One region of the Pseudomonas sp. LPB0260 genome, then DNA from elsewhere that is predicted to be linked to it. Evidence: riboswitches for the same ligand, from Rfam matches in the RefSeq annotation. Region 1 holds a riboswitch; the other holds the start of a gene.
What was found. A riboswitch is a leader RNA that binds a small molecule or an ion and turns the genes downstream of it on or off. The one in region 1 is predicted to bind S-adenosylhomocysteine.
Positions count from the first base shown of each region.

Region 2: another riboswitch for S-adenosylhomocysteine. It lies ahead of ahcY (adenosylhomocysteinase); the one in region 1 lies ahead of ahcY (adenosylhomocysteinase).

Region 1 covers NZ_CP058247.1:4,178,829-4,186,419, reverse strand. The annotation lists gene ppnN (nucleotide 5'-monophosphate nucleosidase PpnN) at 1-954, shown strand, start outside; gene LPB260_RS18670 (ABC transporter substrate-binding protein) at 1,010-1,807, opposite strand; gene metF (methylenetetrahydrofolate reductase [NAD(P)H]) at 1,919-2,764, opposite strand; gene ahcY (adenosylhomocysteinase) at 2,846-4,252, opposite strand; S-adenosyl-L-homocysteine riboswitch at 4,277-4,386, opposite strand; gene LPB260_RS18655 (cytochrome c) at 4,610-5,059, shown strand; gene metK (methionine adenosyltransferase) at 5,145-6,335, opposite strand; gene LPB260_RS18645 (metalloregulator ArsR/SmtB family transcription factor) at 6,357-7,370, opposite strand; gene tkt (transketolase) at 7,579-7,591, shown strand, end outside.
Region 2 covers NZ_CP058247.1:864,022-871,612, reverse strand. The annotation lists gene ppnN (nucleotide 5'-monophosphate nucleosidase PpnN) at 1-47, shown strand, start outside; gene LPB260_RS03720 (ABC transporter substrate-binding protein) at 103-900, opposite strand; gene metF (methylenetetrahydrofolate reductase [NAD(P)H]) at 1,012-1,857, opposite strand; gene ahcY (adenosylhomocysteinase) at 1,939-3,345, opposite strand; S-adenosyl-L-homocysteine riboswitch at 3,370-3,479, opposite strand; gene LPB260_RS03705 (cytochrome c) at 3,703-4,152, shown strand; gene metK (methionine adenosyltransferase) at 4,238-5,428, opposite strand; gene LPB260_RS03695 (metalloregulator ArsR/SmtB family transcription factor) at 5,450-6,463, opposite strand; gene tkt (transketolase) at 6,672-7,591, shown strand, end outside.

The DNA of each region.
Region 1 (7,591 bases):
GCCCGCACCCTGCGTGCCGGCGTGGAGCCGAAGATCGTGGTGTGCTGGGGCGGGCACTCGATCAATCGCGAGGAGTACAAGTACACCAAGATCGTCGGCCACGAACTGGGCCTGCGCGGCCTGGACGTCTGCACCGGCTGCGGCCCCGGAGTAATGAAGGGGCCGATGAAGGGCGCCACCATCGCCCACGCCAAGCAGCGCAACGTCACCGGGCGTTACCTGGGGCTGACCGAGCCGGGCATCATCGCCGCCGAGGCGCCCAACCCGATCGTCAATGAGCTGGTCATCCTGCCCGATATCGAGAAGCGCCTGGAGGCCTTCGTACGGGTCGGCCACGGCATCATCATCTTCCCGGGCGGGGCCGGTACCGCCGAGGAGTTCCTCTATCTGCTCGGCATCCTCATGCACCCGGACAACAGGGAGCTGCCCTTCCCGCTGATCCTCACCGGGCCGCGCAGCGCCGAGGCCTACTTGCAGCAGCTGCACCAGTTCATCGGCGCGACCCTGGGTGAGGAGGCGCAGCAGCGTTACCGGATCATCGTCGATGACCCGGCCGAGGTGGCGCGGGAGATGGCCCAGGGAATCAAGGACGTTACCCAGTTCCGCCGCGAGCGCAACGATGCCTTCCACTTCAACTGGCTGCTGAAGATCGACGAGACCTTCCAGCGTCCCTTCGAGCCCACCCACGAGAACATGGCCGGTCTCAAGCTGACCCGCGCGCAGCCGGTGCATGAACTGGCGGCGCAGCTGCGCCAGGCGTTCTCCGGAATCGTGGCCGGCAATGTGAAGGTCCAGGGTATTCGCCTGATCGAGGAGCATGGCCCGTACCAGATCACCGGTGACCAAAGCATCATGCGGCCGCTGGACCGTCTGCTGCAGGCGTTCGTCGACCAGCAGCGGATGAAGCTGCCGGGCGGCAGTGCCTATGTGCCGAGCTACAAGGTGGTGGCCTGAGGGGCGCGCCCCCTGAAGTTGCCGGCTGCGGAGGTGGCCGGCAATCGCCCGGCTTTCAGGGGTTGGGGGCAGCGCTCGCCGCTTCTGGCGCGCTAACGCTGTGCACCTCATGGGGCGGCGCGTAACGGGCGAGCAGGGCGGCATAGCCCGGCTCGCGCTTGAAGCGGCGCAGTTCCTCGGCGAAGCGCTCGGCCAGCGCTTCGAAGCCGCCATCGCGGCGCAGGCCCAGGTACAGGCGGTCGCGACTGATCACCTTGGGGCTGTGTCCGATCGTCTTGCTCAGGCCCATCTGGTTCAGCAGGAAGTGCCCAGCGCGATGGTCGTTGATCACCAGATCGATGCGATCGCGCTGCAGTTTGCCGAAATTGGCCGCGTGGGTGGGCGCCGGTTCCCGGGTAAAGCGCTCGGATTCGCGAAAGGCCCGATTGGCGTACCAGTAGCCGGCGGATACCCCGACCTTGAGCCCGTCCAGGTCGCTCAGTCGACGATAGCGGTAGGGGCGCGCCGCGCTGTGGAACAGCACGAACTCGATTTCCGACAACGGTTCGCTGGGGAACAGCATGGTGGCCTGGCGTGCGGCGGTCTGGAAGACATCGAAGATGCCGTCCACCCGGCCCTGGCTGAACGCCGCGAGGCAGCGCTTCCAGGGCATCAGCTGCCACTCCACTTCGACGCCTAGGCGCTGCAGGACGATGTGCGCGGCTTCGTAATCCAGGCCGCGCAGCTGGCCCTGTTCCTCATAGATGTAGGGAGGCCAGGCTTCACTCACCAGGCGCAGAGGCTGGGCCTGGGCGGTTAGGCAAGAGCTGGCGAGGAGGAGGATGACGAGTAATTGTCGTTGGAGTGCCGTCATCGGTCCAGAATACGCGGGCCGTCGGGCTCGGGAAAGGGCGCGCTTGCGGCAAACCGGCAGGCGGTCACAACCCTGGGGCCGGAAGAGGCGGCCTCAGGGTTGCGTCTGGCCTCAGCGCGACAGCTTGAGGTTGTTCCAGATCGCCAGGCTCGGGCCGGCCAGGTTCATGGTGTAGAAGTGCAGGCCCGGCGCGCCGCCTTGCAGCAGGCGCTCGCACATCTCGCTGACCACCTGCTCGCCGTAGGCGCGGATGCTGTCGCTGTCGTCGCCGTAGGCCTCCAGCTGCTTGCGCACCCAGCGCGGAATCTCCGCGCCGCAGGCATCGGAGAAGCGCGCCAGCTTGCTGTAGTTGGTGATCGGCATGATGCCGGGCACCACCGGGATGTCCACGCCCAGCTTGCGCACGCGCTCGACGAAGTAGAAGTAGCTGTCGACGTTGAAGAAGTACTGGGTGATCGCGCTGCTGGCGCCGGCCTTGGCCTTGCGCACGAAGTTGGCGATGTCGGCCTCGAAGTTGCGCGCCTGGGGATGCATCTCCGGGTAGGCGGCGATCTCGATATGGAAGTGCTCGCCGGTCTCCTCACGGATGAAGCTGACCAGCTCGTTGGCGTAGCGCAGTTCGCCGCTGGCCATGCCCATGCCGGAGGGCAGGTCGCCGCGCAGGGCGACGATGCGCTTGATCCCGGCGTCCTTGTACAGGTTCAGCAGCTGGCGCAGTTCGGCCTTGCTGTCGCCGACGCAGGACAGGTGGGGTGCGGTGGCTACCCGCACCTCGTCATTCAGCTGCAGCACGGTGGAAACCGTGCGATCGCGGGTGGAGCCGCCGGCGCCATAGGTGCAGGAGAAGAAGTCCGGCTTGTAGGCGGCCAGTTCGCGCGCGGTGTTCAGCAGTTTTTCATGCCCGGCCTCGGTCTTCGCGGGGAAGAACTCGAAGCTGAAGCTGTGTTCTTGGCTCATAGGAATATCCAGGCGTGAGGCTGATGGGGCGAGGCGCCCGGCACGGCCCAGGGGCTGTGCGGGGCGCCTGCGGCCGGAGGCTTAGTAGCGGTAGCTGTCCGGCTTGAACGGGCCTTCCACGGTCACGCCGATGTACTCGGCCTGCTTCGGCGTCAGCTGGGTGACCACGCCGCCGAAGCCCTTGACCATCTCCAGCGCCACTTCCTCGTCGAGCTTCTTCGGCAGCACTTCCACGCACAGGCGTTCGGCCTTCTGCGCCGCCGGCAGGTCGGCGAACTTCTGCTCGAACAGGAAGATCTGCGCCAGCACCTGGTTGGCGAAGGAGCCGTCCATGATCCGGCTCGGGTGGCCGGTGGCATTGCCCAGGTTGACCAGGCGGCCTTCGGCCAGGAGGATCAGGTAGTCGTCGTTGAGCGGGTCGAGGTCCAGGCCGTTGCGGTGGACCTTGTGCACCTGCGGCTTCACTTCTTCCCAGGCCCAGTGCTTGCGCATGAAGGCGGTGTCGATCTCGTTGTCGAAGTGGCCGATGTTGCACACCACGGCGCGCTTCTTCAGTGCCTTGAGCATGCCGGCGTCACAGACGTTGACGTTGCCGGTGGTGGTGACGATCAGGTCGATCTTGCCCAGCAGGGCGGCGTCGACGCTGGCCTCGGTGCCGTCGTTGATGCCGTTCTTGTAGGGCGAAACCAGCTCGAAGCCGTCCATGCAGGCCTGCATGGCGCAGATCGGGTCGACTTCGCTGACCTTGACGATCATGCCTTCCTGGCGCAGCGACTGCGCCGAGCCCTTGCCCACGTCGCCGTAGCCGATCACCAGGGCCTGCTTGCCCGACAGCAGGTGGTCGGTGCCGCGCTTGATGGCGTCGTTGAGGCTGTGGCGGCAGCCGTACTTGTTGTCGTTCTTGCTCTTGGTCACCGAGTCGTTGACGTTGATCGCCGGGACTTTCAGGGTGCCGGCCTTGAGCATGTCGAGCAGGCGGTGCACGCCGGTGGTGGTTTCCTCGGTGATGCCGTGGATCTTGTCCAGCATCGCCGGGTATTTCTTGTGCAGGATCTCGGTCAGGTCGCCGCCGTCGTCGAGAATCATGTTGGCGTCCCACGGCTGGCCATCCTTGAGGATGGTCTGCTCGATGCACCACTCGTACTCTTCTTCGGTCTCGCCCTTCCAGGCGAACACCGGGATGCCGGCGGCGGCGATGGCGGCAGCGGCCTGGTCCTGGGTGGAGAAGATGTTGCAGCTCGACCAGCGCACCTCGGCGCCGAGGGCAATCAGAGTCTCGATCAGCACGCCGGTCTGGATGGTCATGTGGATGCAGCCGAGGATCTTCGCGCCTTTGAGTGGCTGTTCGCCGGCGTACTTGCGGCGCAGGCCCATCAGGGCGGGCATCTCGGACTCGGCGATGATCAGCTCGCGACGGCCCCAGGCGGCCAGGGAAATGTCGGCGACCTTGTAGTCGTTAAAACCGGCAGGCGTCATTACAGCGCTCATATATAGAGTTCTCCATTCGTTGTCTGCGAATGGGCGCCGTTGATGCGTTGAACGCCCTCTGCGGGAGAGAGCACGCCCCATCCGAGCCTGACAAATCCCTGTGGACAGGGTCTGCTGCAGCGCCCCTCGGACGGGTGGCGGGCACGACCGGAGCGGTGCCGGTCGCGTGAAGCCCGCCGATTATAGCGGCGGCGCTCGCCGAGCCCAAGGCTTTCCGTCGCCGGATTGGCCGTCTCGAGGGTTGCCGGCAGATCGACGGATTCGCCCGCTCGACATTTGTGGCAAAACACCGCGCTTGGCCCGGGCGTCACGAGTCGGGATACTGTGGCCCGTTTTTCACCGTCGAACCTATTGCCTATGAAACTGAAGATCGCCTTACCCGTCCTGTTCATCAGCCTGGCCCTGGCCGCCTGCGGCGGCGTCGACCCGGATTCGCCCCTGGGCAAGCGCCAGGCGATCTTCAAGCAGATGCTCAAGACCAGCGAAGACCTGGGCGGCATGCTGCGCGGGCGCATCGCCTTCGACGAGCAGCGCTTTATCCAGGGTGCCGCGGAGCTGGATCAGCTGGCGCGCGAGCCCTGGCAGCACTTCCCCCAGGTCAAGGAAGAGGACGACACCCGCGCCAAGGACGAGGTGTGGCAGCGCCAGGCGCGTTTCCAGGCGCTGGCCCGCGAGCTCGAGGGGGCGACGGCCGCCCTGGTCGAGGCCACCACCGCCCCGCCGCTGCGCCAGAGCGAGCTGGCGCCGGTCGTGCAGCGGGTCGAGGACAGTTGCGAGGCCTGCCACAAGGAGTTTCGCGCGTTCTGAGCGAGCGGGCGACTGAGCCCTCGTGGCGTTGTCCAACAAATAAAAAAGCCCCGCGGATGCGGGGCTTTTTTCTTATAGCGGGGGCTTACAGGCCGGCGGCGGCGCGCAGTTCGGCGGCCTTGTCGGTCTTCTCCCAGGTGAAGGCGGTGAAGTTGTCGTCGCCGTAGCTCATCTCCACCGGCTCGCGGCCGAAGTGGCCGTAGGCCGCGGTCGGCTGGTACATCGGGTGCAGCAGGTCGAGCATCTTGGTGATGGCGTATGGGCGCAGGTCGAAGACCTCGCGGACCAGCTTGATGATGCTGTCTTCGCTGACCTTGTTGGTGCCGAAGGTGTTGACCGAGATGGAGGTCGGCTGGGCCACGCCGATGGCGTAGGACACCTGGATCTCGCAGCGCTCGGCGAGGCCGGCGGCGACGATGTTCTTGGCCACGTAGCGGCCGGCATAGGCGGCGCTGCGGTCGACCTTGGACGGGTCCTTGCCGGAGAAGGCGCCGCCACCGTGACGGGCCATGCCGCCGTAGGAGTCGACGATGATCTTGCGCCCGGTCAGGCCGCAGTCGCCCACCGGGCCGCCGATGATGAACTGGCCGGTCGGGTTGATGTGGAACTGGGTGTCCTTGTGCAGCAGTTCGGCCGGCAGCACGTGCTTGACGATCAGCTCCATCACGCCTTCGCGCAGGTCGTTGTAGCTGACGTCCGGGTTGTGCTGGGTGGACAGCACCACGGCGTCGATGCCGACCACCTTGCCGTTCTCGTAGCGGCAGGTGACCTGGCTCTTGGCGTCCGGGCGCAGCCACGGCAGCAGGCCGGACTTGCGCGCCTCGGCCTGGCGTTCGACCAGGCGGTGGCTGAAGCAGATCGGCGCCGGCATCAGCACGTCGGTCTCGTTGCTGGCGTAGCCGAACATCAGGCCCTGGTCGCCGGCACCCTGGTCTTCCGGCTTGCTGCGGTCGACGCCCTGGTTGATGTCCGGGGACTGCTTGCCAATGATGTTGATGATGCCGCAGGTGGCGCCATCGAAGCCGACGTCGGAGCTGTCGTAGCCGATGTCGACGATGACCTTGCGCACCAGCTCTTCCAGGTCGACCCAGGCCGAGGTGGTGACTTCGCCGGCGATGATCGCCACGCCGGTCTTGACCAGGGTCTCGCAGGCCACGCGGGCATGCTTGTCCTGGGAAATGATGGCGTCGAGGATCGCGTCGGAAATCTGGTCGGCGATCTTGTCCGGATGGCCTTCGGACACGGACTCGGAGGTAAACAGGGAGTATTCGCTCATCTATCGGTCTTCCTAAATTAATTACCGGTGGGTGAGGGTGGCCCGTGGGCCGGTGTGTTCATCCGGTTTGGCGAAGTGCCGCACCTGAATCTGGAAACCATTGCGTAAGCCCAGGTACTGGCTTTCGCCGGGCGTGAGCCCTGCGGCGATGGCCCAACGGGCCAGGTCGTCCTGTTCGAAGCCCAGCCAGAGATCGCCGCAGGCCTGCCTGGCCCAACTCTGGTTGTGGCTGCACAACTCGGTGATCAGCAGGCTGCCGCCGCGGTTTACGCGCAGTGCCAGCTGCTTGAGCGCGTCGGCGGGGGCGGCGAAATGGTGCAGGACCATGTTCAGCACCACGCAGTCGGCGCTCGGGTACTCGTCATTCAATGCGTCGGCCAACTGCAGCGCGACGTTGTCCAATCCTTCCTTCATGCAGCGCTGGCGAGCCAGCTCGAGCATCGCCGGGCTGTTGTCCAGCGCGGTGACCCGGGCGAAGCGCCGGGCCAGCTCGGGCAGGAAGCTGCCGTCGCCGGGGCCGACCTCCAGGGCCGTGGCGTCGCCGGCGAAGCCCAGGGCGTCGAGCAGGGCCAGCACGCTGTCGCGGTACTGCGGCAGTCCGGCGATCAGGTCCTGCTGGGCCTGGAAGCTGGCCGCGCAGCGGGCGAAAAAATCCTGGCTGGTCGCCGCCCGCTGGCCGTGCACTGCGGCTATCCGCGCCTGCACCTCGGCGGGCAGCGCCAGGCTGTCGACTTCCTCCAGCAGCGCCGCGTGCAGCGTGCCACCGAGCGAGTCGCCCTGGGCCAGGGCGCGGCGATAGAAGATCGCGTTGCCCTCGCGGCGCGTGGCCACCAGGCCGGCCTGGGCCAGTACCTTGAGGTGATGGCTCATGCCCGACTGGCCGGTGGCGAAGATCTGCGCCAGCTCCAGCACGCCGAACGAGTCGTTGGCCAGGGCTCGCAGCACATTCAGCCGCAACGGGTCGCCGCCGGCCTTGCACAGGGCGGCCAGCTCGTCGGCAGGCTCGAAGCTCAGCTGGGGCACGCGGATATTCATAGGGCGCGAAGTCTAGTCGGTCAATTTTCATACAGCAACAGCAATATCAAAAAGTTTTGATATTGCTGTCGTGGCGCGATTTGCCTTGTTGATGCCGCGCCTGGCCCGAGAAAAGCCGGACCTGCGACCATCTGTCATTGCCCCGCACCGCCCGGGTGGGCGAAAATGGCCGCCTTTTTCGTGATCAGCCCCAGCAGGAGATTCAGCGATGCCCAGCCGTC
Region 2 (7,591 bases), 3.1 Mb from region 1:
TGCCGGGCGGCAGTGCCTATGTGCCGAGCTACAAGGTGGTGGCCTGAGGGGCGCGCCCCCTGAAGTTGCCGGCTGCGGAGGTGGCCGGCAATCGCCCGGCTTTCAGGGGTTGGGGGCAGCGCTCGCCGCTTCTGGCGCGCTAACGCTGTGCACCTCATGGGGCGGCGCGTAACGGGCGAGCAGGGCGGCATAGCCCGGCTCGCGCTTGAAGCGGCGCAGTTCCTCGGCGAAGCGCTCGGCCAGCGCTTCGAAGCCGCCATCGCGGCGCAGGCCCAGGTACAGGCGGTCGCGACTGATCACCTTGGGGCTGTGTCCGATCGTCTTGCTCAGGCCCATCTGGTTCAGCAGGAAGTGCCCAGCGCGATGGTCGTTGATCACCAGATCGATGCGATCGCGCTGCAGTTTGCCGAAATTGGCCGCGTGGGTGGGCGCCGGTTCCCGGGTAAAGCGCTCGGATTCGCGAAAGGCCCGATTGGCGTACCAGTAGCCGGCGGATACCCCGACCTTGAGCCCGTCCAGGTCGCTCAGTCGACGATAGCGGTAGGGGCGCGCCGCGCTGTGGAACAGCACGAACTCGATTTCCGACAACGGTTCGCTGGGGAACAGCATGGTGGCCTGGCGTGCGGCGGTCTGGAAGACATCGAAGATGCCGTCCACCCGGCCCTGGCTGAACGCCGCGAGGCAGCGCTTCCAGGGCATCAGCTGCCACTCCACTTCGACGCCTAGGCGCTGCAGGACGATGTGCGCGGCTTCGTAATCCAGGCCGCGCAGCTGGCCCTGTTCCTCATAGATGTAGGGAGGCCAGGCTTCACTCACCAGGCGCAGAGGCTGGGCCTGGGCGGTTAGGCAAGAGCTGGCGAGGAGGAGGATGACGAGTAATTGTCGTTGGAGTGCCGTCATCGGTCCAGAATACGCGGGCCGTCGGGCTCGGGAAAGGGCGCGCTTGCGGCAAACCGGCAGGCGGTCACAACCCTGGGGCCGGAAGAGGCGGCCTCAGGGTTGCGTCTGGCCTCAGCGCGACAGCTTGAGGTTGTTCCAGATCGCCAGGCTCGGGCCGGCCAGGTTCATGGTGTAGAAGTGCAGGCCCGGCGCGCCGCCTTGCAGCAGGCGCTCGCACATCTCGCTGACCACCTGCTCGCCGTAGGCGCGGATGCTGTCGCTGTCGTCGCCGTAGGCCTCCAGCTGCTTGCGCACCCAGCGCGGAATCTCCGCGCCGCAGGCATCGGAGAAGCGCGCCAGCTTGCTGTAGTTGGTGATCGGCATGATGCCGGGCACCACCGGGATGTCCACGCCCAGCTTGCGCACGCGCTCGACGAAGTAGAAGTAGCTGTCGACGTTGAAGAAGTACTGGGTGATCGCGCTGCTGGCGCCGGCCTTGGCCTTGCGCACGAAGTTGGCGATGTCGGCCTCGAAGTTGCGCGCCTGGGGATGCATCTCCGGGTAGGCGGCGATCTCGATATGGAAGTGCTCGCCGGTCTCCTCACGGATGAAGCTGACCAGCTCGTTGGCGTAGCGCAGTTCGCCGCTGGCCATGCCCATGCCGGAGGGCAGGTCGCCGCGCAGGGCGACGATGCGCTTGATCCCGGCGTCCTTGTACAGGTTCAGCAGCTGGCGCAGTTCGGCCTTGCTGTCGCCGACGCAGGACAGGTGGGGTGCGGTGGCTACCCGCACCTCGTCATTCAGCTGCAGCACGGTGGAAACCGTGCGATCGCGGGTGGAGCCGCCGGCGCCATAGGTGCAGGAGAAGAAGTCCGGCTTGTAGGCGGCCAGTTCGCGCGCGGTGTTCAGCAGTTTTTCATGCCCGGCCTCGGTCTTCGCGGGGAAGAACTCGAAGCTGAAGCTGTGTTCTTGGCTCATAGGAATATCCAGGCGTGAGGCTGATGGGGCGAGGCGCCCGGCACGGCCCAGGGGCTGTGCGGGGCGCCTGCGGCCGGAGGCTTAGTAGCGGTAGCTGTCCGGCTTGAACGGGCCTTCCACGGTCACGCCGATGTACTCGGCCTGCTTCGGCGTCAGCTGGGTGACCACGCCGCCGAAGCCCTTGACCATCTCCAGCGCCACTTCCTCGTCGAGCTTCTTCGGCAGCACTTCCACGCACAGGCGTTCGGCCTTCTGCGCCGCCGGCAGGTCGGCGAACTTCTGCTCGAACAGGAAGATCTGCGCCAGCACCTGGTTGGCGAAGGAGCCGTCCATGATCCGGCTCGGGTGGCCGGTGGCATTGCCCAGGTTGACCAGGCGGCCTTCGGCCAGGAGGATCAGGTAGTCGTCGTTGAGCGGGTCGAGGTCCAGGCCGTTGCGGTGGACCTTGTGCACCTGCGGCTTCACTTCTTCCCAGGCCCAGTGCTTGCGCATGAAGGCGGTGTCGATCTCGTTGTCGAAGTGGCCGATGTTGCACACCACGGCGCGCTTCTTCAGTGCCTTGAGCATGCCGGCGTCACAGACGTTGACGTTGCCGGTGGTGGTGACGATCAGGTCGATCTTGCCCAGCAGGGCGGCGTCGACGCTGGCCTCGGTGCCGTCGTTGATGCCGTTCTTGTAGGGCGAAACCAGCTCGAAGCCGTCCATGCAGGCCTGCATGGCGCAGATCGGGTCGACTTCGCTGACCTTGACGATCATGCCTTCCTGGCGCAGCGACTGCGCCGAGCCCTTGCCCACGTCGCCGTAGCCGATCACCAGGGCCTGCTTGCCCGACAGCAGGTGGTCGGTGCCGCGCTTGATGGCGTCGTTGAGGCTGTGGCGGCAGCCGTACTTGTTGTCGTTCTTGCTCTTGGTCACCGAGTCGTTGACGTTGATCGCCGGGACTTTCAGGGTGCCGGCCTTGAGCATGTCGAGCAGGCGGTGCACGCCGGTGGTGGTTTCCTCGGTGATGCCGTGGATCTTGTCCAGCATCGCCGGGTATTTCTTGTGCAGGATCTCGGTCAGGTCGCCGCCGTCGTCGAGAATCATGTTGGCGTCCCACGGCTGGCCATCCTTGAGGATGGTCTGCTCGATGCACCACTCGTACTCTTCTTCGGTCTCGCCCTTCCAGGCGAACACCGGGATGCCGGCGGCGGCGATGGCGGCAGCGGCCTGGTCCTGGGTGGAGAAGATGTTGCAGCTCGACCAGCGCACCTCGGCGCCGAGGGCAATCAGAGTCTCGATCAGCACGCCGGTCTGGATGGTCATGTGGATGCAGCCGAGGATCTTCGCGCCTTTGAGTGGCTGTTCGCCGGCGTACTTGCGGCGCAGGCCCATCAGGGCGGGCATCTCGGACTCGGCGATGATCAGCTCGCGACGGCCCCAGGCGGCCAGGGAAATGTCGGCGACCTTGTAGTCGTTAAAACCGGCAGGCGTCATTACAGCGCTCATATATAGAGTTCTCCATTCGTTGTCTGCGAATGGGCGCCGTTGATGCGTTGAACGCCCTCTGCGGGAGAGAGCACGCCCCATCCGAGCCTGACAAATCCCTGTGGACAGGGTCTGCTGCAGCGCCCCTCGGACGGGTGGCGGGCACGACCGGAGCGGTGCCGGTCGCGTGAAGCCCGCCGATTATAGCGGCGGCGCTCGCCGAGCCCAAGGCTTTCCGTCGCCGGATTGGCCGTCTCGAGGGTTGCCGGCAGATCGACGGATTCGCCCGCTCGACATTTGTGGCAAAACACCGCGCTTGGCCCGGGCGTCACGAGTCGGGATACTGTGGCCCGTTTTTCACCGTCGAACCTATTGCCTATGAAACTGAAGATCGCCTTACCCGTCCTGTTCATCAGCCTGGCCCTGGCCGCCTGCGGCGGCGTCGACCCGGATTCGCCCCTGGGCAAGCGCCAGGCGATCTTCAAGCAGATGCTCAAGACCAGCGAAGACCTGGGCGGCATGCTGCGCGGGCGCATCGCCTTCGACGAGCAGCGCTTTATCCAGGGTGCCGCGGAGCTGGATCAGCTGGCGCGCGAGCCCTGGCAGCACTTCCCCCAGGTCAAGGAAGAGGACGACACCCGCGCCAAGGACGAGGTGTGGCAGCGCCAGGCGCGTTTCCAGGCGCTGGCCCGCGAGCTCGAGGGGGCGACGGCCGCCCTGGTCGAGGCCACCACCGCCCCGCCGCTGCGCCAGAGCGAGCTGGCGCCGGTCGTGCAGCGGGTCGAGGACAGTTGCGAGGCCTGCCACAAGGAGTTTCGCGCGTTCTGAGCGAGCGGGCGACTGAGCCCTCGTGGCGTTGTCCAACAAATAAAAAAGCCCCGCGGATGCGGGGCTTTTTTCTTATAGCGGGGGCTTACAGGCCGGCGGCGGCGCGCAGTTCGGCGGCCTTGTCGGTCTTCTCCCAGGTGAAGGCGGTGAAGTTGTCGTCGCCGTAGCTCATCTCCACCGGCTCGCGGCCGAAGTGGCCGTAGGCCGCGGTCGGCTGGTACATCGGGTGCAGCAGGTCGAGCATCTTGGTGATGGCGTATGGGCGCAGGTCGAAGACCTCGCGGACCAGCTTGATGATGCTGTCTTCGCTGACCTTGTTGGTGCCGAAGGTGTTGACCGAGATGGAGGTCGGCTGGGCCACGCCGATGGCGTAGGACACCTGGATCTCGCAGCGCTCGGCGAGGCCGGCGGCGACGATGTTCTTGGCCACGTAGCGGCCGGCATAGGCGGCGCTGCGGTCGACCTTGGACGGGTCCTTGCCGGAGAAGGCGCCGCCACCGTGACGGGCCATGCCGCCGTAGGAGTCGACGATGATCTTGCGCCCGGTCAGGCCGCAGTCGCCCACCGGGCCGCCGATGATGAACTGGCCGGTCGGGTTGATGTGGAACTGGGTGTCCTTGTGCAGCAGTTCGGCCGGCAGCACGTGCTTGACGATCAGCTCCATCACGCCTTCGCGCAGGTCGTTGTAGCTGACGTCCGGGTTGTGCTGGGTGGACAGCACCACGGCGTCGATGCCGACCACCTTGCCGTTCTCGTAGCGGCAGGTGACCTGGCTCTTGGCGTCCGGGCGCAGCCACGGCAGCAGGCCGGACTTGCGCGCCTCGGCCTGGCGTTCGACCAGGCGGTGGCTGAAGCAGATCGGCGCCGGCATCAGCACGTCGGTCTCGTTGCTGGCGTAGCCGAACATCAGGCCCTGGTCGCCGGCACCCTGGTCTTCCGGCTTGCTGCGGTCGACGCCCTGGTTGATGTCCGGGGACTGCTTGCCAATGATGTTGATGATGCCGCAGGTGGCGCCATCGAAGCCGACGTCGGAGCTGTCGTAGCCGATGTCGACGATGACCTTGCGCACCAGCTCTTCCAGGTCGACCCAGGCCGAGGTGGTGACTTCGCCGGCGATGATCGCCACGCCGGTCTTGACCAGGGTCTCGCAGGCCACGCGGGCATGCTTGTCCTGGGAAATGATGGCGTCGAGGATCGCGTCGGAAATCTGGTCGGCGATCTTGTCCGGATGGCCTTCGGACACGGACTCGGAGGTAAACAGGGAGTATTCGCTCATCTATCGGTCTTCCTAAATTAATTACCGGTGGGTGAGGGTGGCCCGTGGGCCGGTGTGTTCATCCGGTTTGGCGAAGTGCCGCACCTGAATCTGGAAACCATTGCGTAAGCCCAGGTACTGGCTTTCGCCGGGCGTGAGCCCTGCGGCGATGGCCCAACGGGCCAGGTCGTCCTGTTCGAAGCCCAGCCAGAGATCGCCGCAGGCCTGCCTGGCCCAACTCTGGTTGTGGCTGCACAACTCGGTGATCAGCAGGCTGCCGCCGCGGTTTACGCGCAGTGCCAGCTGCTTGAGCGCGTCGGCGGGGGCGGCGAAATGGTGCAGGACCATGTTCAGCACCACGCAGTCGGCGCTCGGGTACTCGTCATTCAATGCGTCGGCCAACTGCAGCGCGACGTTGTCCAATCCTTCCTTCATGCAGCGCTGGCGAGCCAGCTCGAGCATCGCCGGGCTGTTGTCCAGCGCGGTGACCCGGGCGAAGCGCCGGGCCAGCTCGGGCAGGAAGCTGCCGTCGCCGGGGCCGACCTCCAGGGCCGTGGCGTCGCCGGCGAAGCCCAGGGCGTCGAGCAGGGCCAGCACGCTGTCGCGGTACTGCGGCAGTCCGGCGATCAGGTCCTGCTGGGCCTGGAAGCTGGCCGCGCAGCGGGCGAAAAAATCCTGGCTGGTCGCCGCCCGCTGGCCGTGCACTGCGGCTATCCGCGCCTGCACCTCGGCGGGCAGCGCCAGGCTGTCGACTTCCTCCAGCAGCGCCGCGTGCAGCGTGCCACCGAGCGAGTCGCCCTGGGCCAGGGCGCGGCGATAGAAGATCGCGTTGCCCTCGCGGCGCGTGGCCACCAGGCCGGCCTGGGCCAGTACCTTGAGGTGATGGCTCATGCCCGACTGGCCGGTGGCGAAGATCTGCGCCAGCTCCAGCACGCCGAACGAGTCGTTGGCCAGGGCTCGCAGCACATTCAGCCGCAACGGGTCGCCGCCGGCCTTGCACAGGGCGGCCAGCTCGTCGGCAGGCTCGAAGCTCAGCTGGGGCACGCGGATATTCATAGGGCGCGAAGTCTAGTCGGTCAATTTTCATACAGCAACAGCAATATCAAAAAGTTTTGATATTGCTGTCGTGGCGCGATTTGCCTTGTTGATGCCGCGCCTGGCCCGAGAAAAGCCGGACCTGCGACCATCTGTCATTGCCCCGCACCGCCCGGGTGGGCGAAAATGGCCGCCTTTTTCGTGATCAGCCCCAGCAGGAGATTCAGCGATGCCCAGCCGTCGTGAGCGTGCCAATGCCATTCGTGCCCTGAGCATGGATGCCGTGCAGAAAGCCAACAGCGGCCACCCGGGTGCCCCGATGGGCATGGCGGATATCGCCGAAGTGCTGTGGCGTGACTACCTCAAGCACAACCCGAACAACCCCGAGTTCGCCGACCGCGACCGCTTCGTGCTGTCCAACGGCCATGGCTCGATGCTGATCTATTCGCTGCTGCACCTGACCGGCTACGACCTCGGCATCGAGGACCTCAAGCAGTTCCGCCAGATGGGCAGCCGCACCCCGGGCCACCCGGAATACGGCTACACCCCGGGCGTCGAGACCACCACCGGGCCGCTCGGCCAGGGCCTGGCCAACGCCGTGGGTTTCGCCATCGCCGAGAAGGTCCTGGCTGCGCAGTTCAACCGCGACGGCCACGCCATCGTCGACCACAACACCTACGTGTTCCTCGGCGACGGCTGCATGATGGAAGGCATCAGCCATGAAGTCTGCTCGCTGGCCGGCACCCTGGGCCTGGGCAAGCTGATCGCCTTCTACGACGACAACGGCATCTCCATCGACGGCGAGGTCGAAGGCTGGTTCACCGACGACACGCCGAACCGCTTCGAGGCCTACGGCTGGCAGGTGATCCGCAACGTCGACGGCCATGACGCCGAAGAGATCAAGATCGCCATCGACACCGCGCGCAAGAGCGCGCAGCCGACCCTGATCTGCTGCAAGACCACCATCGGCTTCGGCTCGCCGAACAAGCAGGGCAAGGAAGACTGCCACGGCGCGCCGCTGGGCGTCGACGAGATCGCCCTGACCCGCGCCGCCCTGGGCTGGGAGCACGGCCCGTTCGAGATTCCCGCGGAGATCTATGCCGAGTGGGACGCCAAGCAGGCCGGCGCCGCCGTCGAGGCCGAGTGGAA